2 regions of the Bradyrhizobium sp. ma5 genome follow, and region 1 is predicted to be linked to the other one. Evidence: riboswitches for the same ligand, from Rfam matches in the RefSeq annotation. Region 1 holds a riboswitch; the other holds the start of a gene.

What was found. Region 1 has a riboswitch for glycine ahead of ACE103_RS26245 (D-amino acid dehydrogenase). Riboswitches for the same ligand answer to the same signal wherever they lie in the genome.
Region 2: linked by a shared signal. The riboswitch ahead of gcvT (glycine cleavage system aminomethyltransferase GcvT) and the one ahead of ACE103_RS26245 (D-amino acid dehydrogenase) in region 1 are both predicted to bind glycine.

Annotation. Positions count from the first base shown of each region.
Region 1 is NZ_CP170156.1:5,599,766-5,614,569, reverse strand. It holds gene ACE103_RS26275 (M20 aminoacylase family protein) at 1-649, opposite strand, end outside; gene ACE103_RS26270 (M81 family metallopeptidase) at 656-2,176, opposite strand; gene ACE103_RS26265 (ABC transporter ATP-binding protein) at 2,417-4,066, opposite strand; gene ACE103_RS26260 (ABC transporter permease) at 4,260-5,147, opposite strand; gene ACE103_RS26255 (ABC transporter permease) at 5,151-6,092, opposite strand; gene ACE103_RS26250 (ArgE/DapE family deacylase) at 6,355-7,671, opposite strand; gene ACE103_RS26245 (D-amino acid dehydrogenase) at 7,798-9,105, opposite strand; glycine riboswitch at 9,174-9,288, opposite strand; glycine riboswitch at 9,292-9,396, opposite strand; gene ACE103_RS26240 (M20/M25/M40 family metallo-hydrolase) at 9,488-10,618, opposite strand; gene ACE103_RS26235 (ABC transporter substrate-binding protein) at 10,888-12,507, shown strand; gene ACE103_RS26230 (hypothetical protein) at 12,589-12,909, opposite strand; gene ACE103_RS26225 (PilZ domain-containing protein) at 13,189-13,476, shown strand; gene ACE103_RS26220 (phospholipase D-like domain-containing protein) at 13,600-14,804, shown strand, end outside.
Region 2 is NZ_CP170156.1:5,766,121-5,780,924, reverse strand. It holds gene recA (recombinase RecA) at 1,122-2,210, shown strand; gene ACE103_RS27070 (hypothetical protein) at 2,368-3,348, shown strand; gene ACE103_RS27065 (hypothetical protein) at 3,366-4,352, shown strand; gene ACE103_RS27060 (acyl-CoA thioesterase) at 4,381-4,812, opposite strand; gene gcvP (aminomethyl-transferring glycine dehydrogenase) at 4,994-7,867, opposite strand; gene gcvH (glycine cleavage system protein GcvH) at 7,890-8,255, opposite strand; gene gcvT (glycine cleavage system aminomethyltransferase GcvT) at 8,276-9,421, opposite strand; glycine riboswitch at 9,562-9,652, opposite strand; gene alaS (alanine--tRNA ligase) at 9,855-12,527, shown strand; gene ACE103_RS27035 (cyclic nucleotide-gated ion channel) at 12,539-13,789, shown strand; gene ACE103_RS27030 (DUF3455 domain-containing protein) at 13,786-14,286, opposite strand; gene ACE103_RS27025 (NADP-dependent isocitrate dehydrogenase) at 14,323-14,804, opposite strand, start outside.

The DNA of each region.
Region 1 (14,804 bases):
CCTGTCCGAGCGTCATTGCGATCACGACCGCGTCCTTGGAGCGCTCCGGCATCGCGCCATGCGCGCCGTAGCCCTGGATCCTGATGTCGAAGAAGTCGGCTGCGGCCATTGCCGGGCCCGGCAGGATCGCGATCTCGCCATGGTTGAGGTCGGGCGCGTTGTGCAGGCCGTAGACCTCGTCGCAGGGGAACTGCTTGAACAGGCCGTCCTTGATCATGGCGCGCGCGCCGCCGAGGCCTTCCTCGGCCGGCTGGAAGATGAAATGCACGGTGCCGTCGAAATTGCGGGTCTCGGCGAGATAGCGCGCCGTGCCGAGCAGCATCGTGGTGTGGCCGTCATGGCCGCAGCCGTGGAAGCGGCCAGGGATGGTCGAGCGCCACTTCAGATTGGTGTTCTCTTCCATCGGCAGCGCGTCCATGTCGGCGCGCAAGCCGATCTTCTTGCTGCTGTTGCCCTTGCCCTTGAGCACGCCGACCACGCCGGTGCCGCCGAGGCCGCGATGCACCTCGATGCCCCAGCTCGTGAGCTTGTCGGCGACGATGCCGGAGGTGCGGACCTCCTCGAAGCCGATCTCGGGATGCGCATGCAGATCCCGTCTGATGGCGGTGAGTTCGTCGGCAAAACTGTCGATGCGCTCAATGGTCGGCATGGCTCTCTATCCGTTTGTGCGTGATGGGGAGGAGGGGGTGAAAGTGGGGCCGTTAGGCTTGATACGAATGCCGGGACGCAAATGTTTCCACGGCAGTGTGGCGGTATCGGCCGGCATGGCGCCGGGCGCAGCGCAGATCAGCAGTTTCTCGGCGATCGGCTCGAAATCGGCGCGGAAATGCACCGAGCTCTTGTTGACCAGGATCTTCTGCGCGGTCGGCTCGATGCCGACATAGCGGTACATCGACTGGTCGGCAAGCTGGGCCTTGTAGGAGCCGACAACGACGCGGACGTCGCCGACCCGCAGGCAGGCCGAGGGCCCCATGTCCATGTCGCGGCCGCCGAAATACGGGCCGGGCGCAACGAACTTGCCGTCGGAGAGCTGTTCGACCACGAAAGTCTCGCGGTACGGCGCGTCGCCGGGAATGCCGGACTTGCCGCCGAGCTCGAGCGTGACGGTGGCGCCGACGCCGGCCGTGTGCGCGGCCTTGGCCGATTGCGGGTCGTAGATCACGCCGGTCGCGGCACTTGCCTTGTTGCGCACCAGCGCACGCAGCATGCCCGTGGTGTCGGAATCGCCGCCGGCGCCGGGATTGTCCTGGGTGTCGGCGATGATGATCGGCCGGCTCGCCGACTTCGCCAGTTGCATCGCCAGCTGCACGCCTTCGTCCGGCGCATAGATCCGGCCGTCGAAATCGTCCTCATGGCTCTCGACCAGGGCGACGACCTTGTCGGCCGCCGCGTCTGCATCGGCTTGCGTCCGGCCATAGGCGAACACGCTCGGCCCGCAATCCCTGAAATCGGCGGCCGGGAAGCCCGGCGCAAACGACAGCGTCGGCACGGCGTCGCTCTCGAGGGCGGCGAGCTTTTGGTAGATGCCTTTGGTGGGCTGGTCGTTGGTGCATTGCCAGCTGATCGGGATCAGGAACGGCAATTGCCGGAACGCCTTGGCAAGCCGCTGTCCTGTTTTCAGCAGCAGCGCCAGATGCCGGGCGCAGGCGCGGCCGGTGTCGGCCATGTCGACATGCGGATAGGTGCGGTAGGCGATCAGCGCATCGGCATGCTCGATCATCTTGGGCGAGACGTTCGCATGCAGATCGAGGCTCACCACCAGCGGCAGGTCCTGGCCAATCGCCTTGCGCACGCGGGCAAGGGTTTCGCCTTCGCCGTCGTCATAATGCTCGGTGACCATGGCGCCGTGCAGGTCGAGATAGACGGCATCGATCGGGCCGGCCGCGACGATGCCGTCGACCATTTCGGTCACGATCCGCTCGAACGCATCCTTGCTGACATGCGCCGACGGGCTGGCCGCCGCGAAAATCGTCGGCACCAGCTCCCAGCCATTGGCTTCGGCAGCCTCGACAAACCCGGCGAGGCCGACATTGATCTTGCGCATGACCTTGAGCACCTCGGCGCCATGCGTCATCGACGGCCAGCCGCCGCCGTGCACGAAGTCGTCATAGGTTGCCTTCGTCGGCGCGAAGGTGTTGGTCTCGTGCAGGAAGCCGCCAACGGCAATGCGGGTCATCAAGTTGGTCTCGATACGTTTCTTCGGTCGTGATGCGATCGGAACGGTTCGCGCCACGATCTCGTTGGTTTGAGCGTGTTCTTTCGGGAAGACCGGCGTCCACCTTCCAGGGCATGCCCTAGCGCGCGACGTTAAGCGTGTCGTCGCGCCAAGCGCAAGCCGGGGAGCACCTCCGGATTTGCATGCCCTATGGGCGTATTGAAAGACCCAAAGGTACGTCGCGAGATTAAGTCGAAAGACCTAGGCCGTTGCCACGAGGCCTTCCGAAACCGGGCGGAAATTCGCAAAATCCCAGCCGCGCCCCGGTGCTGCCTCGAGCAGCGCACGGGTATAGGCCTGTTGCGGATTGGTCAGCACCTCGGCCGCCGGTCCCTGTTCCACGACGCGGCCATGTTGCATCACGGCGACGTCGTCGCAGATCTGTGCGGCGACGCGCAAGTCATGCGTGATGAACAGCAGCGCGATGCCGAGCCTCCGCTGGATTTCATCGAGCAGATTGAGAACCTGCGCCTGCACCGAGACGTCGAGCGCGGACACTGCCTCATCCGCGACCAGCACGTCGGGATCGAGCGCCAGCGCGCGCGCGATCGCGATGCGCTGGCGCTGGCCGCCGGAGAACTGGTGCGGATAGCGCGAGATCGCGTCGGGCGGCAAATGGACGAGCTCGAGCAGCTCGCGGGCCCGCGCCAGCGCATCCTTGCGCGGCATGCCGTAGTTGATCGGGCCTTCCGCGATGCTCTCGCCGACGGTGACGCGCGGATTGAGCGAGCGGTAGGGATCCTGGAAGATGATCTGGATCTTCTGGCGATGCGGCTGCAACAGCCGGCGCGACAGGTCGGAGATCTCGCGGCCGGCGAGCCGCACCCCGCCCGAGGTCGGATCGATCAGGCGGACGATGCAGCGCGCCACGGTCGACTTGCCGGAGCCGCTTTCGCCGACGATGCCGAGCGTGCGGCCCTTGCGCAGGGTGAGCGTGACGTTGCTGGCGGCGGCGACCTCGCGGGCTTTGCCGTACAGCGACCGCTCCCGGTAGATCTTGCTGAGCTCGTTGGCTTCCAGCACCACGGGCTCGGTGGTGTCCGGGCGCGGCGCGCGCGGCACGAGGCTCGGCACCGCGGACAGCAGGTTGCGCGTGTACTCCATCGTCGGCTTGCGCAGCACGTCCAGCAGCGCGCCGGTCTCGACCAGCCGGCCATGCCGCATCACCGCGACGCGGTCGGCGATCTCGGCCACCACGCCCATGTCGTGGGTGATGAAAAGGACGGCCGTGCCGTGATCGCGTTGCAGGTCGCGGATCAAGGTGAGGATCTGCTTCTGGGTGGTGACGTCGAGCGCGGTGGTCGGCTCGTCCGCGATCAACAGCTTTGGTTCCAGCACCAGCGCCATTGCGATCATGATGCGCTGGCGCTGTCCGCCGGAGAGACGGTGAGGGTAGGAGGAGAAGATGCGCTCCACATCCGGCAGCCGCACATGCTCCATCATCGCCAGGATCTTCTGACGTCGCGCGCGAGAGTCGAGATCGGTATGGGCGCGCAGCACCTCGTCGATCTGGCGGCCGACCGGCACCACCGGATTGAGCGCGGTCATCGGCTCCTGGAAGATCATCGCCATCCGCGTCGCGCGCAATTGCCTTAGGCGGCGATCGCTCGCGGTGAGCAGTTCCTCGCCGACCAGTTTGACGCTGCCGCCTGACGGCACCAGTGTGCCCTTCTGCAGCAGGCCCATCGTGGTCAAAGAGGTCACCGACTTGCCCGAGCCGCTTTCGCCGACAAGGCAAAGCGTCTCGCCTTCGCGCACCTGCAACGAGAGGTCGTCGATGATGCGGTGCGCGTCCGTCTTGCGGCCGAGACCGACGACGAGGTTGTTGATGTCGAGGACGACGTTGGTCATGTCAGGGTCTTTCAGCGTCATTGCGAGATGTATCGCGGCAGAGACTATGCACTGTCATTCCGGGATGGTGCGCTAGCACCAGACCACAGATGCGCATTGCGCATCGGGGAATCTCGATATCCCCCGGTGCGCAATCGCGCACCTGAGGTTCGCTGCGCGCCCCGGGATGATGGCTTCGATTGCATCGAAGCCATCACTTGCCCTCACGCTGTTTCATGCGGGGATCGAGCGCGTCGCGCGCGGCGTCGCCGATCAGGTTGACGCTGAGAATGGCGATCGAGAGCAGCAGGCCCGGCCAGAAGATCAGCGACGGCTTGACCTGGAAATAGGCACGGCCCTCGGCCATGATGTTGCCCCAGGTCGGCGTTTCCGGCGAGATGCCGGCGCCGAGGAACGACAGGATCGCCTCGGTCAGGATCGCGGATGCGCAGACGTAAGTGCCTTGCACGATCAGCGGCGCGATCGTGTTCGGCATCAAATGCCGCCACATGATCTTCGGCAGGCTCGAGCCGAGCGAGATCGCGGCCTCGACATAGGGCTCCTCGCGCGCGGTCAGCACCACCGAGCGCACCAGCCGCGCCACGCGCGGGATCTCGGGGATGGTGATCGCGATCATCACGGTCCAGATGCTGGCGCCAGACAGCGACACCACGGCGATCGCGAGCAGGATGGCGGGGATCGCCATCAAGCCGTCCATCACGCGCATCATCACCGCGTCGACCCAGCGGAAGAAGCCGGCGACGAGGCCGATCAGCAGCCCGATGGCGATCGAGCAGACGGCAGCGCCGAGCCCGATCAACAGCGAGATCCGTGCGCCATAGATGACGCGCGACAACAGGTCGCGTCCATAGGCGTCGGTGCCGAGCAGGTATTGCGCGCTTGACGGCTTCAGCCGTTGCGACGGCGTCAGCAAGAGTGGATCATGAGGCGCAAGGAGCGGCGCGAAGATCGCCATCAGGATAATCAGGACGAGGCAGATCGTCGCAACCGCGATGATCGGCGTCGACGCCAGGAAGCCGAACTTGACGCGGAACGGCCGGGTGACGGGGATAGAGGATTCGGGAAGGGTTTCGATCGCCATTGCTCAGTACCGGATGCGAGGATCGAGCAGGGTGTAGGCGAGGTCGATCAAGAGATTGACCGCGACATAGATACCCGATGTCAAAAGGATCATGGCCTGGATCACCGGATAGTCGCGCGCCAGCACCGCATCGACGGTGAGGCGGCCGATGCCGGGCAGGTTGAACACGCTCTCGGTGACGACGACGCCCGAGATCAGCAGCGCGAAGCCGGAGCCGATCACGGTGATGACCGGAACCGCGGCGTTGCGCAGCGCATGGCGCATCAGTACGCCGCTCTCGCCGATGCCCTTGGCGCGCGCCGTGCGCACGTAGTCCTCGCCCAACACGTCGAGCATCGAGGCCCGCGTCATGCGCGCGATCAACGCGACATAGATGAAGGAGAGGGTGCAGGTCGGCAGAATGATGCGTTCGAAGAACGGACCGAAGCCGGCCGAGATGCTCTTGAAGCCCTGCACCGGCACCCAGCGCAGATCGATCGCAAACACCTGGATCAGCACATAGCCGATCACGAACACCGGCACCGAGAAGCCGAGCACCGACAGCCCCATCACGAAGCGGTCGATCCAGGTGCCGTGTTTCCACGCCGCGATCACGCCGAGCGGCACCGCCACCAGGATCGAGAGGACGATAGTGGCGAGCGCGACCGAGATCGAGGGCTCGAGGCGCGGACCGATCATTTCGAGGATCGGCTTGTTCGAGATCAGGGAGACGCCGAGGTCGCCGTGCAGCAGCTTGGCGACCCAGGTATAAAACTGGATGTAGATCGGCTCGTTGAGACCAAGCGAGGTGCGGATGCGGTCGAGCTGTTCCGGTGTCGCATTGTCGCCGGCAAGAATTGCGGCCGGGTCACCCGGCGTCAGCCGCAGCAACAGAAACACGAACAGTGCCACCACGCCCATCACGGGAATGGCGGCGAGGATTCGGCGGAGGAGATAGCCGATCATCGCTGCTATCTCCTGCCGTCAGATGGTGCGAGGCGAAGGCTGGGCCGCATCATACTCATGGTGTCCCCGTGATGTGTCTCATGCGCTTCTGCGTCTTGTCTCAAGGCTAGCGCGAACGTGATGAATTTGCAGGCAAATACTGTGCCAATGGCGACGTCATATCAAGGCGCGGTTCAGGCCGTCGGAGCCTCCTTTGGTCTGAAGCTGCTATTTCGAATTGCACATGTCGCCATGTGCCACCGACCTGAAACGGGAAGTCTATTCACGCTTTCGCCACGCCGCACCAATTGGCGACGAACAGTGCAATGCTCTGCGTTGTCTTGCGAAGGCTGTCGAGCTCGACACGTTCGTTGAACGCATGCGGGCCGATACCGTACGGACCATAGCAAAGGGCAGGGATGCCGTAGTCGACGCAATAGTAGCGGGTGTCGTTGACGGCGGTAGACAGGCGCTCCTGCATCGGCGCCTGGAAGATGGAATGATGGGCTGCCGACAAAGCTGCTTCCGCTTCGCTGCCCGGTTCGCACACCGCCGCGTCTGCCTGAAAACCGCTCCACACGAGCTCGGCCGGATTGTCGGACAGAAAGTCGTCGGCCTTGTGCGCTTCGGTCAGGCATTCCTCGATGCCACGCATCGCCTGCTGCGGTGTCTCGCCCGGCAGGAGACCAAGCCGGCAATCCAGCTCGCACCACGCCGCTGTCGAACTGGCCCAATCGCCGCCTTTAATGATCCCGACGTTGAACTTGATCGGGTTCTTGACGCTGCGGAACCAGCTGTTGTCGAGCGCCCGGGCATTGAGCGCCTTGGTGTAATCCTGGAACGCGCGCACCAGATGCATCGCAGCCAGGATGGCGCTCGTGCCGGTCTCGGAATAGGCGACATGCACCGGCGTGCCGCGAACGCGCAGTCGAAACCAGACGGCGCCGACCTGGGCGCGCGTCAGTGTGTGTCCGGTCGGTTCGGGAATCAGGCAGGCGTCGGCGCGATAGCCACGCATCAAGGTCGACAGCGCGCCGTTGCCGGTGCTCTCTTCCTCGGTCACGGTCTGCAGATGGACGCGTCCGCCCGGGGCATAGCCGGCGTCTCTGATAGCATCGAGCGCGAAGATCATTGCCGAGACACCGGCCTTCATGTCTTGCGCGCCGCGCCCGAACATCCAGCCGTCGTGCACGGCGCCCGAGAACGGCGGCTGCTCCCAAAGATCAGCGGGCCCCTCCGGCACCACGTCGATATGACCTTGCAGGATCAGGCTGCGTCCGCTGCCTTTGCTGTCGAGCGTCGCAACGACCTGCTGCGATCCGGCAAGGTCGATGCCGTCCATCGGCGCAGCCTTCGGATGACTCATCAGATTGACGTCGGCAAGGCTGAACGTATCGACGTCGTAGCGGCGCCTTGCGAATTGCTCGGCCAGCCAAGCTTGTTGCGGCGTTTCCTGTCCGCGCAAGCTGCGGAACTGCACCATGCGCGACAGGAACGCGACCTGATCGTCGAAGTTTCGATCGACGGCCGCGCACAGCTCCGCGGCAATCTGATCCGGCTTGGTCAGCGTCTCACGCGTGTCCGCCACCCCAATGCGCATTGTCCCCTCCCGCGCTGAAGCGCTTTTCCCCATTGTGACGCTAGACGTTGTCATGCGGTGTTTCTCTGCGAATTCCGACTTGGCCACATGCAAATACGCTCATATTCTTCCTCGCCGGCCGGATAATTAGAGGAAAGCTGCGCGGGTGGTCTCGGTCGCATCGACCGGCGACGGCACCATCGAGGGCGTGTCGAGGTCGCGCCAGTCATCGATCGCCCCTGCCACCATCTGCGCCGTCGCAGCCGACAGCGTCCAGCCGAGATGACCGTGGCCGGTGTTGTAGAACACGCCCGGAATCCGTCCGGCGCGAACCACCGGCATCATGTTCGGCATCATCGGGCGCAGGCCGGCCCATGGCACGACTTTCGACGTGTCGACACCGGGGAAATGCTGCCGTACCCAATCCACCAGCGGCTGGATGCGGTCGGCGCGAATGTCGAGGTTGAAGCCGTTGAATTCGGCCGTGCCGGCGACGCGGAAGCGGTCGGCGCCGAGCCGGCTGGTGACGATCTTCGCGGCTTCATCGAGCAGGCTGACGGTAGGCGCGGCGTCCCGGCTTTGCGGCGCATCGAGCTGCACGGTGATCGAATAGCCCTTCACCGGATAGACGTTGACGCGGTCGTTGAGCAGGCCGGCAAAGTGGCGGCTCGCGACACCAGCGCAAATCACGATGCCGTCCGCCTGCAACTCGTGTCGTGTTGCGACGTCAGCATCGTGCGAAGCGGCTTCGTTCCAGCCGATGCGGAAACCGTTATCGCCGTGCGCGATCGCGTCGACATCGGCCTCATGGACGAAGCTCGCACCGCGGCGGATGCAGGCGTCGGCGAGGCCGCGGGTGAACTTGTGGATATCGCCGGTGGCGTCCGACGGCGTGAAGAAGCCGCCATAGCAGGTGGTCTGCAGCGCGGGTTCGATGCTGCGGATTTCGTCCGCCGTCACCGGCCGGCGGTCGAGTCCGCCTTGCTGCAGCAGCGTGTTGACGCGCAGGCCTGCCTCGAATCCGGCCTTGTCGTGATAGACGTGCAGGATGCCGCGGCGTTCGAGATCGAAGGCGATGTTCTCGCGCTGGGCGATTGAGAACAGATGCTTGCGCGCTTCGATTGCGAGCCGCGTGGTCTCGATGGTGTTGGTGCGATAGCGGCCGATGTGGCCGACGAACTCGCCGATCCAGGAATATTTGTGCCAGCTCGGCTTCGGATTCATCAAGAGCGGCGCGTCGCTTCGAAGCATCCAGCGCAGCCCCTTGAGAATGGTCGCGGCGCTGTTCCACACCTCCGCGTTGCTGGCGGAAAGCTGTCCGCCGTTGGCGAATGAGGTTTCCATCGCGGCGTAGCGATGCCTGTCGAGGACAGTCACCCGGTAGCCGCGTTCGAGCAGGGCATAGGCCGTCGTCACGCCGGTGATGCCGGCGCCAATGATTGCGATGTGAGGCATGGTGGTCTTCAGGCTCCCGTGTGTTAGAGTCGCCGAACCACCGGTGAAACCGGCTGTTTCGACGCCCCATCTGTCACGGTACCTGAGAGCTTGATCCGCATCGGGCCTCGGCCCAATAGCAGACTATCCCCTTCGGTGGACGTCATGGCCGTTTCCATTTGGCCATGCCGTCTCTCTCCAGATCGTCCTGACGATACAGTCCTTTTGCCTGAGAGTTTCCGGGGCGGTTGCTCCGTCGGCGCCGAAGCACAACACGAATGTTGTCGCCTCGATCTCTCCCGCATCGTCGTGTTGGACGGCCGGACCGTAGGCGAAGCCAAAAAATTGGACAAGGCTAAATTTCGGTCCGGCAGTGCCAACGTGTTGTGCAGTGCAAATCGAATTAATCGAGCGTCGCCAGCAGTGCCGCCATCAGGCGGCCACGCTCGGCGAGGCTCTCGACTTCGATATGTTCGTTCAAAGTGTGGGCGTCGGCGCCCCGTACGCCGAGGCCGTCGAGGGTCGGGATGCCCATCGCGCCGGTGAAGTTGCCGTCAGAGCCGCCGCCGGCGCTGCCATGCGGCAAATCAAGACCCATATCGGCGGCGAGACGCTTTGCCTTTTCATAGAGCGCCATGGTGCCGGCATCCGGCTCCCACACCGGGCGCGTGACGCCGCGCGTGACGTTGAATGTCACGTCATTTGCCGTACCCGACAGCGCCAGCATGCGCTCGACGCCGCGGTCGAGATCGGACTGGCGCTTGGCCATGCTGAGCGCTTCGCCGGTGCAGGTCGTTGCGACGCAATTGACCCATTGGCCGCCATGCACGATGCCGACCGAGAAGGTGCAGTCTTCGGTGGTCATGCCGTCGATGGCAATGATTTGCCGGGCCATTTCGCGGATCGCGGAACGGCCGGAGGACAACGTCGCGCCGGCATGGCTCGGCTTGCCGACGGCTTCCAGATTGAAGCGCGCGATCGCGTAGCGGCCGGTGACGACGCCGTTGTTCGGCCGGCCGGGCTCCGGGACCAGCACGTATTTGTTGCGTGCGGCTTCGGCCTCGATGATGTCGCGCGTCGACGGCGTGCCGACCTCCTCATCGGGCGTGAACAGCACCGTGATCGGCAGCGGCGTGGTAAAGGACGCGCGCGCCAACTGTCGGATCGCCTCGATCGACAGATAGTTGCCGCCCTTCATGTCGAAGATGCCGGGCCCGAAGCACTTGTTGCCTTCGCGCCGCCACGCCAGCTTCTCGATGGTGCCGACCGGGTGCACGGTGTCCAGATGGCCGGCGATCAGGATGCCGGGCTGACCTTGTTTTGGATGGGGAAAGCGGGCGCGGACGCAGCCGGCAAAGCCCTGGCGTCCCGCGATGCGTTCGATCGTCGCACCCATCACCGCCATTTCGCGCGCGGCGAGGTCGAGCATGCGCTCGACTGCGGCCGCGTCCCATGTCGGGCTCTCGCATTCCACCCAGCTGCGCAGCCCCTGCAGCATCGCTTCGGAATCAAAAGGAAGATTGGCGGGGTTCATGTCTTTTCTCTCTTGTTGTTTGTTCGCGCCGATACGCGTTCGCGTGCCGTACGAAAAGCTCGGAAGATGCGTTTGTAAAGTCAAATGCGCTGCACCCGCCGCTCATTCGTTCGTATACATTTGATCCTGCCGGAAACCGATTGACGCGCATTGCGCTTGATGCAAGTCTCGATTTCACAAGCCATACAGCATGTTAGTTCGCCTAAATAACGAACCGCATGCATAACGAATAAGCCGGCTTTGACCAGTTACACGTCAGGAGAAATTGCATGTTGCCTATCTCGCGTTGGAAGCACCGCACGCTAGCGGCTGCGTTGACGGCGCTCGCGTTGTCGTTCGCGCCGCAGGAATTGTCGTTTGCACCGCAGGCCATGGCCGCGGGCAAGACCATCACCGCGGTGATGCATTCGGATCTGCGCGTCATCGATCCGATCCTGACCACGGCGTACATCACGCGAGACCATGGCTACATGGTTTTCGACACGCTGGTGGCGACCGACTCCAACTTCAAGATCCAGCCGCAGATGGCCGACTGGAAGGTATCCGACGACAAGCTCACTTACACGTTCACGCTGCGCGACGGCCTGAAGTGGCACGATGGAACGCCGGTGACTGCCGAAGACTGCGTCGCCTCGCTGAAGCGCTGGGCCAAGGTCGACGGCATGGGCCAGAAGCTGATGGACTTCACGGCGAGCCTGGAGGCCACCGACGCGAAGACGATCACGCTGAAGCTGAAGGAGCCCTACGGCCTGGTGCTGGATTCGATCGGCAAGCCATCGTCGCGCGTCGCGTTCATGATGCCGAAGCGGCTGGCCGAAACCCCGCCGGACAAGCCGATCCCGGAGCAGATCGGCTCGGGCCCGTTCAAATTCGTTCAGGCCGAATTCCAGCCGGGCGTGAAGGCGGTCTATGTCAAGAACACGGACTACGTGCCGCGCAAGGAGCCGGCGAGCTGGACCGCGGGCGGCAAGGTCGTGAAGGTTGACCGCGTCGAGTGGGTCACGATGGCCGATGCGCAGACGGCGATGAATGCGCTGCAATCCGGCGACATCGATTTCCTGGAGAACCCGTCGTTCGACACGTTGTCGATCCTGGAAGGCGACAAGGACCTGAAGGTCGAGACGCTGAACAAGTTCGGCTTCCAGACGCTCGGCCGCATGAACTTCCTCTATCCGCCGTTCGACAACATCAAGGTTCGCCAGGCTGCCCTGATGGCGATCAACCAGAAGCAGGTGCTCGACGCGCTGGTCGGCAATCCCAAGTATTACAAGACCTGCGTCTCCTTCTTCATCTGCGATACGCCGTTCGCGTCCGAGGTCGGCGGTGAGACGTTGTTGAAGGGCGGCGACATGGCGGCGGCCAAGAAGGCGCTTGCCGAGTCGGGCTATGATGGCACGCCCGTCGTCATCATGGCGCCCGGCGACGTCACCACGCTCAAGGCGCAGCCGGTTGTTGTGGCCCAGCAACTGCGCGACGCCGGCTTCAAGGTCGACCTGCAGGCCACCGACTGGCAGACCGTGGTGACCCGCCGCGCCAGCCAGAAGGCGCCGAAGGATGGCGGCTGGAACATGTTCTTCACCAACTGGGTCAGTGCCGACGTCTCCAACCCGATCTCCAACCTCTCGATCGGCGGCCAGGGCAAGAATGGCGGATGGTTCGGCTGGGCCGACGATCCGAAGATCGAACAGCTGAAGGACGCCTTCGTTCGCGCGCCGTCGCTCGACGAGCAGAAGAAGATCGCGGCCGATATCCAGAAGGAAGCCTACGAGCAGGTCATCTACATTCCGCTCGGTCAGTATCAGGGTCCGAGCGCCTGGCGGAAGTCGCTGTCCGGTGTGCTCGATGGTCCGGCGACGCCGATCTTCTGGAATGTCGACAAGTCCGAGTAAGCTTGCAGGTTGACGCAATACGAGTGGCCGGGACTTGTCCCGGCCATTTTTCGTTTCGCGCCGTCTGCGCGACGGCGTTCCTTAATTGCCGTGGCCCGATTTCGCGTTGCTCGTGCTCGACAGGCTCGAGAGCTGGGTCTGTCCGACGCCGGCGCCGTTCATCCAGACCATTGCGCCCGCGGCGAACGCCAACAATCCGCACGCCACGACCGCGCTGCGAATCCATCGCCGGTAGATCGCACGATCGTTCGGCGTCGCATCGAGGAATCTCTGTGCGTTGAGCCCGTTGCTGCAGTGAGCCGCGTCGTCGCTGTGCTCGAGGATGGAAGCACCGTGATCGGGCGCGGTATTGCCGACAATCTGATTGCGACCGGCAATCCGATTGCGATCCGCAATCGTCATCGCCTATCTCCAACTCATTGATTTCGAAATGTGACGGCCGCGAAATGTGCGGCCAGAATTTTCCAACGGGCCGACACTACCACAGTCAGCGATCGCGGCATGTGAAGCGCGCCACAGTCGAAAGACACGATGAGGTGATGCGAGACCACGATGCCGTGCGCATCTGCCCAGCCGCTGGCACGTCCTGGCATACCAATTCGGTTGGCGGCGGCTTTAAGGTTCCTGTCAGTATTGGATCGTAACCTGACCGCCAGTCTGTGTACCTACCGCGACGGGCCCATGGCCGACGACGATAGCAGGCCCGCACCGGCCAGCGCGCAACAGCCAATGCCGACCGAGCAGCGCCGTGCCGGCGCACGCCGCCGCGTCCTCAAGTCGGGAGCGATCGAGTTCGGCAATGAAGTGATCGCCTGCACGGTCCGGAGTCTCTCGTCTCAGGGCGCCTGCATCGAAGTGAACTCGCCGCTGTGGTTTCCCGACCGCTTCACTCTCGCCGTCGACGGCCAGCGGTGGCCATGCCGCATCGTATGGAAGAAGCAGAAGCGGCTGGGACTGGCGTTCGAGTAGGGCTCGATGCCCGGCGTCCGCGCCGCGCCGATTTGCACGAACAGTTGTCGTCTATTTCACAAACTACCCAAGGTTAGCGGAGTATTGTCCGCCGGGCCGATACCCAGCCTCGGGGAAATTGCGATGACAATCAATGTCAAGGCTTACGCGAACGCCGATGATATCCTGATCGCCTGGCAGCCGGACACCTGGTCCAACGACTGGGTCGGTTTCCAGCTCGAGCGGCGCAACAATATCACGCAACAGACGACCGTGCTGTCGAACCGCATTCCGCCGAAGCCCGGTGAGAAGCCGGTGGCGGACGCCGGCATCTCCTCGACGCAATCGCCGTTCCGGCGCTGCATCTGGACCGATCACAGCGTCGTCGACACCGACAATGTCTCGTATCGCGTGACAGCGATGAAGAGCGCCGCGAACGGGACGTTCACGCCCGATGCCGCCTCGGTGTCGGCCTGGACGACGCCGGCGGTCGCTTCCGGCGATGCGGGCGGCGGCTTGTCGGCCTATTTCAACCGCGGCACCCTGATGTCCCAGATCGTCAGCCGCTTCGTGAAGGGTGATGCGTCCGACGACTCGCTGCGCAATTTCGTCAAGGGCCTGTCCGACCCGGCCAACCAGGCGCGGCGCTACCTTTCGGGCGATGCCCTGCACGAGATCCTGGCCTTCCTGCACGATGCCGATCTCCGCGGCAGCCAGATCCATGCAGCGATCTACGAGATGAATGACGAGGAGCTGGTCGGCGCGCTGAAGCCGTTCGGCAGCCGCGGCAACGTCCTGCTCGGCAATGGCAGCGCGACCAAGCCGAACATCGCGGCCGAGCTCAGCGGCGCCGGTCTGACCGTCAAGCATCGCGATCTGTCGAATGCGGGCAGGTCGTCGCCCAGCGTCCACAACAAGTTCGTGGTCGAGAGCGACGCGCATGGCAACGCCATCCGCGTGCTGACCGGCAGCACCAACTGGACCACCACCGGGCTGTGCACGCAACTCAACAACGTGCTGATCATCGAGAATGCGGTGATCGCCAAGCGCTATCTCGATCAGTGGGGCAAGCTGGTCGCTGCGGGCAACGCCATGCCGCCCGCGCTGAAGACGTCGAATTCCACTCCGACCAGCGACAGCAACATTTCGGTCTATTTCGCCGCGACCAACGGCGAGGCGGAATTCAAGCCGGTGCTGGACCTGATCAAGAACGCCAAGGACGGCGCGCTCTTCCTGATGTTCATGCCGGGGCAATCGCCGCTGCTGGATGCCCTGCTGGACCGCGCACAGCAAAACGACGTCTATGTTCGTGGCGTGGTGTCGACCATGATGCCCAGCAAGAACGGCGA
Region 2 (14,804 bases), 170 kb from region 1:
GCCTGACAGCACAACGCCGCCCGCTTGAAATGCTTGCGGACGGCGCTGGCCCTAGCCCCAGGAAGGTGTGCAAAATCCTGATAGCTGGAAGCCTATACAATTTGTGCCACAGGACATGTCCCAAATTGGCTATCACGGCGATCAATCCGGACCGCGCGGCCTCGGCGCTTCACCGCGTTGCCGTCGCCGTTGGCGCAGACGTCACGCAAAGGCGCGCCGGATAACTTGAACAAAGACCGCCGATTGAGGCGCCCTCGGGAGCCAGTTGAGACCGCCTGAACAAAGCCATGCCGCCCGTTTGAAAATCTTACAGGCGGCATAGGCCTTCCAGCCCGAGAGGGTACGAACAAAATCCCGGATATTCCACGTTTAGAGTGCGATGGCCTCTTTACCTGCGGAGCCTATCGGCTCCTCATATCGGCGCTCGCAAACCCGGCGACCGCAGCCAGTCGCTCAACTGTGAGGCGGTTTCGGCAAGACGCGCCTTGCGGATAAGGCGGGAGCGCTCGACGCCCGGGGGAGTTCCCCACGCCTCCTTCCGGAGCCGCTGTGCCTCGATGTTGAGACGCTCTTCAAGTGATTCTGTGTGCGTGAGACGCGGTCGCTTCATGACCATGGCGCGCTCCGTTCCGTTGGAGGAAGGCGGGAGCGCTACCGGGCGATCTCATCACCGATGACAGCCACGGGCGGGGCGGTGATGGACTTACTGTGTACCTGTCTGGAAGGAATAGCGAGCTATCTGTTTCAGGCCTTTTGTCGCAACGCTTGGAACGAATGGCGTTTTAAAGCGGGTGGAAGTTGTTCCGGCTGTAAAGCCGGGAAGAACAGATAGCGTCCCATGGAAAATGATGGGGCTAGAACATTTACTATGCCGTCTCGGTAGTCCTACTGAGAACATCAGCTAAGTCATGGTTTCTGTTCGTTTAATCCGCGCAACTATGAATCCGAAATCAAACCAGAACTCCGGGGCTTAAACGCGGTTAGTGCTGACACGTCGGAAAGAACATATTGCGAACATAGAACAAACGTGGTACGAGGTTCCTATCAACAAACGCGTTCCGCCCGATCCCATCGCCCGTTTTTCCCGCTAGCGAATCCCCGCCATAAGGAGCACATCCCAAATGTCCGCTACTGCACTGCGTATCGTCGAAGGATCCTCCATGGACAAGTCCAAGGCCCTCTCAGCCGCGCTCTCCCAGATCGAGCGTCAGTTCGGCAAGGGCTCGGTGATGAAGCTCGGCAAGAACGACCGTTCGATGGATGTCGAGACGGTGTCCTCGGGATCGCTGGGGCTCGACATTGCGCTCGGCGTCGGCGGCCTGCCGAAGGGACGTGTCGTAGAGATCTACGGGCCGGAATCGTCGGGCAAGACCACGCTGGCGCTGCACACCGTGGCGGAAGGCCAGAAGAAGGGCGGCATCTGCGCCTTCATCGACGCCGAACACGCGCTCGATCCGGTCTATGCGCGCAAGCTCGGCGTCAACATCGACGAGCTCCTGATCTCGCAGCCGGACACCGGCGAGCAGGCGCTGGAGATTTGCGACACGCTGGTGCGCTCCGGTGCGGTCGACGTGCTGGTGATCGACTCGGTTGCGGCGCTGGTGCCGAAGGCCGAGCTCGAGGGCGAGATGGGCGATGCGCTGCCGGGCCTGCAGGCGCGCCTGATGAGCCAGGCGCTGCGCAAGCTCACCGCCTCGATCAACAAGTCCCACACCATGGTGATCTTCATCAACCAGATCCGCATGAAGATCGGCGTGATGTACGGCTCGCCGGAGACCACCACCGGCGGCAACGCGCTGAAGTTCTATGCCTCGGTCCGTCTCGACATCCGCCGCATCGGCGCGATCAAGGAGCGCGACGAGGTGGTCGGCAACACCACCCGCGTCAAGGTGGTGAAGAACAAGCTGGCGCCGCCCTTCAAGCAGGTCGAGTTCGACATCATGTACGGTGAGGGCGTCTCCAAGATGGGCGAAATCCTCGACCTCGGCGTCAAGGCCGGCATCGTCGAGAAGTCGGGCGCCTGGTTCTCCTATGACAGCCAGCGGCTCGGCCAGGGACGCGAGAACTCCAAGGCGTTCCTGAAGGCGAATCCCGACATCACCGCCAAGATCGAAACTGCGATCCGCCAGAACTCCGGCCTGATCGCCGAGCAGATCCTCGCCGGTACGCCCGAGCGCGATGCCGAAGGCGAAGAGCCCGCCGAGGAGTAAGCCGCAAGCATGATCCGGAAAAGTGCGAAGCGGTTTTCCGAAAGATCATGCTCAAACGATCAAATCATTTCGCTGCAAGCGGGCGCTGAGGACGTTGAGTTGCCGACGTCTTCGGCGCCCGTTTGGTTTTGTAGCCGGTGTTCAGTGAGTTGAAGCGGTGAAGCGCCTGATCTTGGGTAATCCATCCGGGCTCGACCTGAAACGCGCAGGTCTGGGCGACGCGGTGCTTCCGCTTTCAGTTCGCTTCGCTTGGGGCGTGTTGCCTTCGCCACAAGAGCTGGCGGCCTATTTCAACGTGCGAGCGGGCCAGAAGCCGGGGAAACATTGGTCGGATTGGATTTCCCCGTCTGCGAAGCGCGCGACTTTGAAGGACCTCGCGTTCAACGATTATTGCCAGTCGTTCGACATCATCGAATTGTGGTTTGACCCTGATCCAAACGACCAGCTCCAGTTGATCTGGATGCTCGACCAGTTTCATGCTCGGCCGGACATGTTAGCGAAGCTGAAATTGCGTCTCGTCGGCTTCAGCCTGCTAACGATGGACCCGGCATGGCGCGGTTGGAACGAGGTCCCGCTGGCTAACATCCGACCCGCGGATATCGAGACGGCTAGCATGTGCTGGCAAGCGTACCGGGCAACAACTCCGGAGGCGTGCTTCGATGCGGTGCACCGCGATCTGAGTGCGTTTCCGTTGCTGAGGCCGGCTCTGCTTGATCTGCTCTGCGAACTGCCGTGGAGCGGATCGGGACTTGGTGCGACCGAGATACGGCTGCTTGAGCTGATCGCTGCGGGTTTCATGGGCACGAACGCGCTGCTCTATCTTCGCGGCTTTCGCCAGCGTGGCGTCTTCAACGACATGGAAATTGGCGGGCTGCTCGAAGGCCTTGCGCATGGACCGCAGCCGGTGATCGCTGGGCTCGACGATGACTTGCGTGTCATCGAACCCGGGAATGCACGGGTGCGTCTTGAGGCCTACCAGCGAAGCCGCTTGTCGATCACCGAGTTTGGCAAGGCAGTCCTCGCCCACGAGGCAGACTTCACCGATCACAATCCGATCAATCGCTGGTGGGGCGGCACGCATCTCACCAACGACAACCTCTGGCGCTGGAATCCGGCATTGACTGGCCATCGCACGTAGCGGGAGCCGCGCGCACCGTGACGAGTCTGATCCTAGCGACAAACGACCTTGCGAGCTACCGCCTGAGACAGGCGGGAAGGGCGGACATCGTCGTCGGCTTGAGGCCGCGCTTCGTTTGGGGGAAAATGCCCTCGTCAGATGACCTCGCGACCCTCCTGGAGGCGCGCTCCGCAAAGCATGTCGATTTCGACACGCACTGGCTCGACTTCGTCAGTTCAAGATGGACTGGCTCTGTAGGCAAGGACGTCGGTCTCGTCGAGCTCTGCGAGCGTTGCGACAGTGTCGAGCTTTGGGCTGATCCTCGGCCGAATGACCAGCTGGTGCTGGTCTGGCTGCTCGACGTGCTCCGTCCGCACCGGCACATCGTCGCGAAGCTCCGTCTGGTCCAGACCGATGTCGAGATCGGCAGCTACCGAGGCGAAAGCTCGGCGAAATGGCGATTGCCGGCACTTGCGGCGACCGATGATCGGTCGGAATTGGCCAGTCGCGCCTGGAGCGCCTTTTGCGCTCCGACTGCCGAGCCCTGTTTCGAGCTTCTCATGCAGGATCTGTCGGCGATACCGCAGCTCCGGGCGGCTCTCATCGCGCTGCTTGAGGAGCTTCCCGGGCGTGACACCGGCCTCGGCGCGTCCGAACTGCGGTTGCTGGATCTCGTCGCCGACGGGGAGGCGAAGCCACAGGTCCTTTCAAGCGAGTTGAACAGGCAACGCGGCGTGTTCGATTTTCAGGAGGCGGAGCTGATCCTGGACCGGCTCGCTTATTGTCAATCGCCGGTCCTGACCGGCTTCCCTGCCGAGATCGAGGGGCCAGACGATTTGGAGGCCCGGCGAGAACGGCTGCTGTACAGCCGGCTGTCGCTCACCGATTTCGGCCAGGAAGTGTCGGATCGCGCGCGCGACTTCAGTCAGCACAACCCGATCCATCGCTGGTGGGGCGGCACTGAATTGACCAATGACCGGCTGTGGCGCTGGGACTCCGAAGGCCGCGCCCTGGTTGCCCCGTAGGCCTGACAGCGGGTGTGCGCAGATCAGCCTACGACAGCGCTTTTTCCCGGCTCGCGATCAGCGCGCGCAGATCTTCCGTCACCGCGACCGATTGATGGGTCTTCTGGTCGGTCGCGACCCAGATGATTTCGCCGGTCGCGCGCAAATCCTCGGAGCTCTCGGCGAAGATCGCGAGGGTAAGCACGATCGAGGAACGGCCGATCCGTGCCACGCGCACGCAAACCTCGATGTCTTCGTCGAACCGGATCGGCGCCTTGTACTCGACGACTGATTTCACGGTGTGAAAGTCGATGCCGGTCCGCGCCACCTCGCCAAGATAGTCGTAGCCGAGTGCACGGAAATATTCCGTTATCGCGGTGTCGAAATAGGTCAGGTAGTGGGCGTTGAACACCACGGCCTGGGCGTCGACTTCGGAGTAGCGGACGCGAAACGGGAAATGAAACCAGAATTCCTCGCGCATGTTTCCTCCTGCCGCCGGCGGCCCTTGCTATCGTTGGTCTCGCGTCCGTTTCGACCGGTGCAGGTCGCGGACGAGCGAAACGCCGAATTCTTATCGTTGTAGATGCTAGGTTGAGCCGGAGGGCTCAACCTGCGCTTTGATATCCGGGCGACGCGAGCGCCTCCCGAGACATGTTGCCCGACTATTCCGCGGCCTGTGCGTAATCCTCGATCGGCGGGCACGAGCACACCAGATTGCGATCGCCGTAGACATTGTCGACGCGGCCGACCGGGCTCCAGTATTTGTCGGACCTTGATACGCCGGCCGGGAAGCAGCCCTCGGCGCGGGTGTAGGCCCGGCTCCAGGCGTCGTCGGCGATGTCGTGGACGGTGTGCGGCGCGTGGCGCAGCGGCGAGGCCTCGACCTTCCAGCGGCCCTTCTCGATCTCCGCGATCTCGCCCCGGATCGCGATCATGGCATCGCAGAAGCGGTCGATCTCGAACTTCGATTCCGATTCCGTCGGCTCGATCATCAGCGTACCCGCCACCGGGAAGCTCATGGTCGGCGCGTGGAAGCCGTAGTCGATCAGCCGCTTGGCGATATCGTCCACGGTGACGCCGCTGGTCGTCTTCAGGGCGCGCGGGTCGACGATGCATTCATGCGCGACGCGATCGCGGGCATTGCGGTACAGCACCGGGAAGTGCGGCTGCAGCCGCGCGGCGATGTAGTTGGCATTGAGGATCGCGATCTCGGTGGCGCGCGTGAGGCCTTCACCACCCATCATCAGGATGTAGATGTAGGAGATGGTCAGGATCGACGCCGAGCCGAACGGCGCGGCCGACACCGGGCCGATGGCGTGTGCTGTCGCGCCGTCAGTTGCGGGATGACCCGGCAGATAAGGCGCAAGATGCGCCTTCACGCCGATCGGGCCCATGCCGGGGCCGCCGCCGCCATGCGGGATGCAGAAGGTCTTGTGCAGGTTGAGATGGCTGACGTCGGCGCCGTAGTCGCCGGGCCGCGACAGCCCGACCTGCGCGTTCATGTTGGCGCCGTCGAGATAGACCTGTCCGCCATGCGCATGCACGATGTCGCAGATCTCGCTGATATGCTCCTCGAACACGCCGTGGGTCGACGGATAGGTGATCATCACAGCGGCGAGATTGGCCGAATGCTTCTCGGCCTTGGCACGGAGATCGTTGACGTCGACGTCGCCGCGCGCGTCGCAGGCGACAACCACGACGTCCATGCCGACCATCGCGGCCGAGGCCGGATTGGTGCCGTGCGCGGAGGAGGGGATCAGGCACACCTTGCGGTGCGGCTCGCCGCGAGCGAGGTGATAGCCACGGATCGCCAGAAGCCCGGCATATTCGCCCTGCGCGCCGGAGTTCGGCTGCAGCGAGATCGCGTCATAGCCGGTGATGTCGCACAGCCACTGCTCCAGCCGCTTGAACAGCGCGTGATAGCCCTTGGCCTGATCCGCAGGCGCGAACGGATGCAGATTGCCGAACGCCGGCCAGGTCAGCGGGATCATCTCGGTGGTGGCGTTGAGCTTCATCGTGCAGGAGCCGAGCGGTATCATCGCGCGGTCGAGCGCAAGGTCGCGATCGCTGAGCTTGCGCATGTAGCGCAGCAGCTCGGTCTCCGAACGGTGGGTGTTGAACACCGGGTGGGTGAGGAAGGCGCTGGTGCGCCGCAGCTCCTTCGGCAGCGCCTCGCGCGCGGCCGCCTCGATCTCGGCAAAGCTGAGCTTGCCGCCGAACACGCGCCACACCGCCTCGACGGTCTCCGGCGTCGTGGTCTCGTCGAGCGCGATGCCGAGCGTGGTCGCACCGATGCGCAGATTGATCCGCTCCGCCTGCGCGCGGGAGACGATCTCGATCTGCTTCGCGCCGACCTCGACGGTCACCGTATCGAAGAAGGCCTCGCTGGTCGGCGCAAAGCCGAGCTTGCGCAGGCCTGCTGCGAGCACGGTGGCGCGGCGATGCACGCCGCGTGCGATGTGGGCCAGGCCTTCGGGGCCGTGATACACCGCATACATCGAGGCGATCACGGCGAGCAGCACCTGCGCGGTGCAGATGTTGGAGGTCGCCTTCTCGCGGCGGATATGCTGCTCGCGGGTCTGCAGCGCCAGCCGATAGGCCGGTGCACCGCGCGAATCCACCGAAAGCCCGACGATGCGGCCGGGCAGCGAGCGTTTCAGCGTGTCGCGCACCGCCATGTAGGCGGCGTGCGGTCCGCCGTAACCCATCGGCACGCCGAACCGCTGCGCCGAGCCGATTGCGATGTCGGCGCCGAGCTCGCCGGGTGAGGTCAGCAGGGCCAGCGACAGCAGGTCCGCGGCCACGATCGCAAGCGCGCCCTTGGCGCGCAGCGATGCGATCGCCGGCCGGAGGTCGCGCACCGCGCCCGTCGTGCCCGGATATTGCAAGAGCGCGCCGAGCACGTCGGCCTTGTCGAGCTCGGTCAGGGGATCGCCGACGACGAGGGCCCAGCCCAGCGGCGCGGCGCGCGTGCGCATCACCGCCAGCGTCTGCGGATGCACTTCCTTGTCGACGAAGAACACCTTCGCCTTGACCTGCGAGTGGCGCTCGGCGAGCGCCATTGCCTCTGCGGCCGCGGTCGCCTCGTCGAGCAGCGAGGCGTTGGCGACGTCGAGCCCGGTGAGATCGCAGATCATGGTCTGGAAGTTGAACAGGGCTTCGAGCCGGCCCTGGCTGATCTCCGGCTGATACGGCGTGTAGGCGGTGTACCAGGCCGGGTTCTCCAGGATGTTGCGCTGGATCACCGCGGGCAGGATGGTGCCGGAATAGCCCTGGCCGATCAGCGAGGTGAACACCTGGTTCTGCGCGGCGAGTTCGCTCATATGCGCGAGCGCTTCGGTCTCGCTCAGCGCCCGGCCGAGATCGAGCGGCGCCTTCTGAAGGATCGACGCCGGCAGCGTCTCATTCATCAGCGCCTGCAGGCTCGCGGCGCCGACCGTTTCCAGCATCGCGTTGACGTCGCGCGGTGACGGTCCGATGTGGCGGCGGGCGAAATCGGTGGCAGCTTCGTTGATCGGCTTGAAGGGCGCGTTCATGACGTGGTCCTCGGCTTGATCCTCAGGCGGTGTGCGCGGCGTAGGCGGCCTCGTCCATCAGGCCGCCGAGCTCGCTTTTGTCGGCAATCTTCAGCTTGAAGAACCAGGCCTTGCCGCCCGCATCCGAATTGACCAGCGCGGGCTCGGCGGAGAGCGCCTCGTTGACCTCGACCACGTCGCCGGTGATCGGCGCGTAGACGTCTGAGGCGGCCTTGACGGATTCGACGACGGCGGCGGCCTCGGCCTTCTTCAGGCTGCGGCCGACCTTGGGCAGTTCGACGAACACGACGTCGCCAAGCTGCGATTGCGCGTAATCGGTGATCCCGATCGTGGCGACGTCGCCCTCGATGCGGAGCCATTCGTGGTCGGACGTGTACAGCGTCGTCATGGGGATCGATCCTTTGGCGTTTAGCGTTTGTAGGTGTTGGGGACGAAGGGCGTGGCGGCGACCTTGAGCGGTAGCCGCTGGCCGCGCACTTCGGCAAAAACGGTGGTGTCGAGCGCGGAAAGCGATGTCGGCAGGTAGCCCATCGCAACCGGCGCGTTGAGGCTCGGGCCGAAGCCGCCCGAGGTCACCTTGCCGATCTGCTCGGTCGAGGTCGGATCGGCAAACAGCATGGCACCTTCGCGCACCGGCGCGCGGCCGTCGGGCTTCAACCCGACGCGGCGGCGGGAAGCGCCTTGTGCGAACTGGGTGAGAATCTTGTCGGCGCCGGGGAAGCCGCCGGCGCGGGCGCCGCCACTGCGGCGGACCTTCTGCACCGACCATTCCAGCGCGCCTTCGACCGGCGTCGTCGTGGTGTCGATATCGTGGCCATAGAGGCAAAGCCCGGCCTCGAGGCGCAGGCTGTCGCGCGCGCCGAGCCCGATCGGCAGCACGTCGGGATTGTCCAGCAGCGCGGTGACCAGGGCTTCCGCCTTGTCGGCGGGCACGGAAATCTCAAAGCCGTCCTCGCCGGTATAGCCGGAGCGCGAGACGAAGCAGTCGATGTCGGCGACGCGGCGCGGTCCGGCGTCCATGAATTTCATCGAACTGACATCTGGGCAAAGTTTCGCCAGCGCCGATTCGGCTTTCGGCCCCTGCAGCGCGATCAGCGCGCGGTCGGCCAGTGGCACGATCTCGCAAGCTTCGGAGAGATGCGCGCGCAAATGCGCCTCGTCCTCGGCCTTGCAGGCGGCGTTGACGACCAGGAACAAATGATCGCCGAAATTCGCCACCATCAGGTCGTCAAGCAGGCCGCCGTCGTCGTTTGTGAATTGCGCGTAGCGCTGCCGTCCCGGCGCGATGCCGACAATGTCCTGCGGCACCAGTTTTTCCAGCGCGAGCGCCGCGTCACCGACCTTGCCGGATTTGGCCTTCAGCAGCAGTTGGCCCATGTGGGACACGTCGAACAGGCCTGCGTCCTTGCGGGTGTGCAGGTGCTCCTTCATCACGCCGGCCGTGTATTGCACCGGCATGTCGTAGCCGGCGAAGGGCACCATCTTGGCGCCGCGCGCCAGATGCAGCGCGTGCAGCGGGGTCTGTTTCAGCGGGGAGGTTTCGCGCGCAACCATCACAGGGCCCTCGCGGTTCCCGCCGGGGACCTATTTCCCCTTGAGAAACCTGCAGAAAGCCCCATCTGTCGCTGTGCCTGAGAGTATTATCCCGTCGGCGGGCGCGTCGGGGAGAACCCCAGCGCCTCTTTCCAGATGTCAGACGTCACGCGGTCCTTTTGCCTGAGAGTTTCCGGGGCGGTTGCTCCTTCGGCGCCGGCGGTAGGGCCGGTCTCTCCCGACGTGACGGGGTAACAGGTAGGTAGAAAACACGGCGCCACCAAGACTGTCAACGCAGCTGCAACAACTATCCAATGGGCTTTGTGCTCCCGCGGCAAGCCCATGATCCGCCTGCACAGTTTCTGGACACCGCAGCTGGCAATGTCTAAAAGCGTTCGGCCGGAAAATGACGCCTTTTTGCGGCTGGCCGGCCCCTTTTTCCGATTGGATGAACATGAGCAGCGTCAACGACATCAGGTCGACATTTCTGAACTTCTTCAAGGAGAACGGCCACGAGATCGTGGCGTCGTCGCCGCTGGTTCCGCGCAACGACCCGACCCTGATGTTCACCAATGCCGGCATGGTGCAGTTCAAGAACGTCTTCACCGGCGTCGAGAAGCGCGGCTATCAGCGCGCCACGACGTCGCAGAAGTGCGTGCGCGCCGGCGGCAAGCATAACGACCTCGACAATGTCGGCTACACCGCGCGCCATCTCACCTTCTTCGAGATGCTCGGCAACTTCTCGTTCGGCGACTACTTCAAGGAGCGCGCGATCGAGCTCGCCTGGAATCTGATCACCAAGGATTTCGGACTGAAGAAGGACAAGCTGCTCGTCACCGTCTACCACACCGACGACGAGGCGGCCGGCTTCTGGAAGAAGATCGCGGGCTTCTCGGACGATCGCATCATCCGCATCCCGACCTCGGACAATTTCTGGGCGATGGGCGATACCGGCCCGTGCGGTCCGTGCTCGGAGATCTTCATCGATCGCGGCGAGCATATCTGGGGCGGACCTCCCGGCAGCCCGGAGGAGGATGGCGATCGCTTTCTCGAGTTCTGGAACCTGGTGTTCATGCAGTACGAGCAGGTGACGAAGGAGGAGCGCGTCGCGCTGCCGCGTCCCTCGATCGACACCGGCATGGGGCTGGAGCGCATGGCCTGCATCCTGCAGGGCGTCGAGAGCGTGTTCGAGACCGATCTGTTCCGCCATCTGATCGATGCGGCTGCTTCGGCCCTCGGCCATGGGCCGAACGAGCAGAACGTGGCGTCGTACCGGGTGATGGCCGACCATCTGCGCTCCTCGGCGTTCCTGATCGCCGATGGTGTGCTGCCGTCGAACGAGGGCCGCGGCTATGTGCTGCGCCGGATTATGCGCCGCGCGATGCGCCATGCGCAGCTGCTCGGCGCGAGCGAGCCGCTGATGCATCGCCTGGTCTGGGCGCTGGTCCGCGAGATGGGCCAGGCCTATCCGGACCTGGTCCGTGCCGAGAAGCTGATCGAGGAGACGCTGCAGCTGGAAGAGACCCGCTTCCGCAAGACGCTGGTGCGGGGACTATCGATCCTCGACGAGAAGAGCGCCGGCCTCAAGAAGGGCGACATGTTCGACGGCGACACCGCGTTCACGCTGTACGACACTTATGGCTTCCCGCTGGACCTGACGCAGGATGCGCTGAAGTCGCGCGGCATCAGCGTCGACCAGGCATCGTTCACCGACGCGATGAACCGCCAGCGCGAGAAGGCGCGCGCCTCCTGGGCAGGCTCCGGCGAGGCGGCGACCGAGACGATCTGGTTCCCGCTGCGTGAGAAGCTCGGCGCGACCGAATTCCTCGGCTACGAGACCGAGAGCGCGGAAGGCGTGGTGACGGCGCTGGTCAGGGACGGCGCCGAGGTCGACGGCCTCAAGGCCGGCGAGAGCGGCGCGATCGTGCTGAACCAGACGCCGTTCTACGCTGAGTCCGGTGGTCAGGTCGGTGACGTCGGCATCCTCACCGGCGAGGGGGTCAAGTTCCGCGTGACCGATATGCAGAAGAAGGCCGGCGACCTGTTCGTGCATGTCGGCACCGTGGAGCAGGGCACCCTGAACGTCGGCACGGCCTTGCAGCTCGAGGTCGACCACGCCAGGCGTTCGTCGATCCGCGCCAACCACTCGGCGACGCATCTGCTGCACGAGGCGCTGCGCCAGGTGCTCGGCGATCACATCGCGCAGCGTGGCTCGCTGGTGGCGCCCGATCGCCTGCGCTTCGACTTCGTGCATCCGAAGCCGATCACGCCGGAAGAGCTCGCCCGGGTCGAGGACATCGCCAACGACGTCGTGCTCGAGAATGACGAGGTCACGACCCGCATCATGGGTGTCGACGATGCCCGCGAGGCCGGTGCGCGCGCGCTGTTCGGCGAGAAATACGGTGACGAGGTTCGGGTTGTCTCGATGGGCAAGAGCGCCCGCGAGCACGGCCAGAACGCGCTTGGCTGGTCGGTCGAGCTCTGCGGCGGCACCCATGTCCGCCGCACCGGCGACATCGGCCTGATTTCGGTGACCGGCGAGAGCGCGGTCGCCTCCGGCGTCCGCCGCATCGAGGCGCTGACCGGGCATCATGCGCGCAAGCACGCCAATGACACCATGACGCTGGCGAAGACCGCGGCGGCCGAGCTGCGCACCTCGATCGAGGACGTGCCGGCGCGCATCGCAGCCCTGATGGAGGAGCGCAAGAAGCTCGAGCGCGACCTGTCGGACGCCCGCAAGAAGCTCGCGATGGGCGGCGGTTCGTCGTCGAACGGTGCCGCCTCCGGCGTTCGCGAGGTCGGCAACGTCAAGCTGCTCGCACGCGCGGTCGAGGGCGTCGAGACCAAGGACCTGAAGAGCCTCGTCGACGACGGCAAGAAGCAGATCGGCTCCGGCGTGGTCGCGATCGTCGGCGTCACCGAAGACGGTAAGGCCGGCATCGTGGTCGGCGTCACCGCCGACCTGACCTCGCGCTTCAACGCGGTCGAGTTGGTGCGCAAGGGCTCCGAGGTGCTCGGCGGCAAGGGCGGCGGCGGCCGGCCCGACATGGCGCAGGCCGGCGGGCCGGACGGCGCCAAGGCGGACGCCGCGCTGTCGGCAATTGAACAAGCGATGGCCGGCGCCTGACGGAGAGGCTGATCGTGGCGACGGCTCCGCTCAAGCCCACGATCAGCGATCCCGGGCTGCGCGAGCGTCTCTACGAGCTGCTTGAGCAGGACCACCTGCCATATTCGGTCGGCTCGCGCTTCGTCCGGCTCGTCGTCGCGATCATCACCGTCGATGTGCTGGCCGCGATCCTGGCGTCGGTGCCGGAGATCGATGCGCAGTTCGGGTGGCTGTTCACAGCGATCGAGATCGCCGCCGTGATCGCCTTCGCGCTGGAATATGCCGCGCGGCTCTGGAGTGTGGTCGGCCGCTCGCTGCGCGACATGACGCCGTTGCAGGCACGGCTGGAATACGCCTTCTCGGCGCTCGGCGTCATCGACCTGCTCGCCTTCCTGCCATCGGCCATCGCGCTTGCGATCGGTGACAAGACCGCGCTGGTGCTGTTCGGCATGCTGCCATTCCTCAAGCTGGTGCGGTATTCGACCGCGATGCGCTCGCTGCTGGCGGCGCTGCATGCCGAGCGGCGCACGCTGTTCGGCTGCGTCGTGATCCTGACCGGCGCGGTTCTGCTGTTCGCTTCGCTGCTCTATGCCATCGAGCACAAGGTGCAGCCGGACAAGTTCGGCACCATGCCGCAGGCGATGTGGTGGGCGATCGTGACGCTCGGCACCGTCGGTTACGGCGACGTCGTGCCGGTGACGCCGCTCGGCCGTATCGTCACGGTGGTTGCGATCGTGGTCGGCTTTGCGATGATCGCGCTGCCAGTCGCGATCGTCTCGACTGCGTTCGCCGACGAGGTGCGGCGCCGCGACTTCGTCGTCACCTGGGGCATGCTGGCGCGGGTGCCGCTGTTCTCGCACCTCAACGCCGCCGACATCGCCGACATCATGCGGCTGTTGCGGTCACAGACCATCGAGGCCGGCGAGGTGCTGGTGCGGCGCGGCGATGCGGCGTCGTCGATGTATTTCATCACCGCCGGCGAGGTCGAGATCGACCTGCCGAGCCAGCGGGTGCGGCTTGCCGACGGCGCGTTCTTCGGCGAGATCGCGCTGCTCCGGCGGACCAACCGTTCCGGCACAGTGACGGCGATGCGGAAGACCAAGCTGCTGCTGCTCGATGCGCAGGACTTCCATGCCCTGATCGAGCGGATGCCGGCGCTCGCCGCCCATGTCAGAGAGACGGCGGAGGCGCGGCTCGCCGATCCGCTCACCGCCGGTGGTGACCTTGCCGCCAGCGAGATCGCCCAGGCGCCGCACGAGACCGACGGCGGCATCCGCGATTAGTCGCGGCGCAGAAACACGTAATCCGCCGAATACGCCGCGCTCTTCAACGCGCCTGATTTGTCGCAGGCGCCGTTGAGTTCGCCGCCCGAGGTGTTGATCCGCTGCACGGTGGCGACACTCGACAGCAGGCCGTTGCCGCGGTGGGCGATCACCTCGAGCTTCAGCCAGGGAATGTCAGCTGACGTTGCGCCGGGCGCGCTGCCCGCGGTGCGGGCGGTCACGGCGCTGCCGTCGACATGCTCCCAGTTCGGCCCCGCATAGTGCCGGCCGACGGTGCGGCCACCGGCAATCAGGGTGGCGACCGGTTCGCGGAATGACCAGGCGAGCTTGCCGTCGATAACCGGCTTGCACTCATAGACCTGCACGCCCTCGGCGTGGGTGGTGAGGACCGCAGTCTCGTCGGGCGCCGCGACGGGGTCGGGCAGGGGATCGGCAGCGAGTGCCGCCGATCCGGTCAGCAACAAGGAGGCTAGCGTCACCCGGCCGAGAAGGGTCATGGTCACGCTCGCTATTGTGTCCGGAAACAGCGGCCGTCAGGCCGCCATCGCCTTCCCGAGATTGTCGGCGACCTTGTCGAGGAAGCCGGTGGTCGAGAGCCAGCGCTGATCTGCGCCGACCAGGAGCGCGAGGTCCTTGGTCATGTAGCCCTCTTCGACGGTCGCGACGCAGACCTTCTCCAGCGTGGTGGCGAACTTCGCCAGCGCCTCGTTGTTGTCGAGCTTGGCACGGTGGGCGAGGCCACGGGTCCAGGCGAAGATCGACGCGATCGAGTTGGTCGAGGTCTCCTTGCCCTTCTGATGCTCGCGGTAGTGGCGGGTCACGGTGCCGTGGGCGGCTTCGGCTTCCACCGTCTTGCCGTCCGGGGTGAGCAGCACCGAGGTCATCAGGCCGAGCGAGCCGTAGCCCTGGGCCACAGTGTCGGACTGCACGTCGCCGTCATAGTTCTTGCAGGCCCAGACATAGCCGCCGGACCACTTCAGCGCCGAGGCCACCATGTCATCGATCAGGCGGTGCT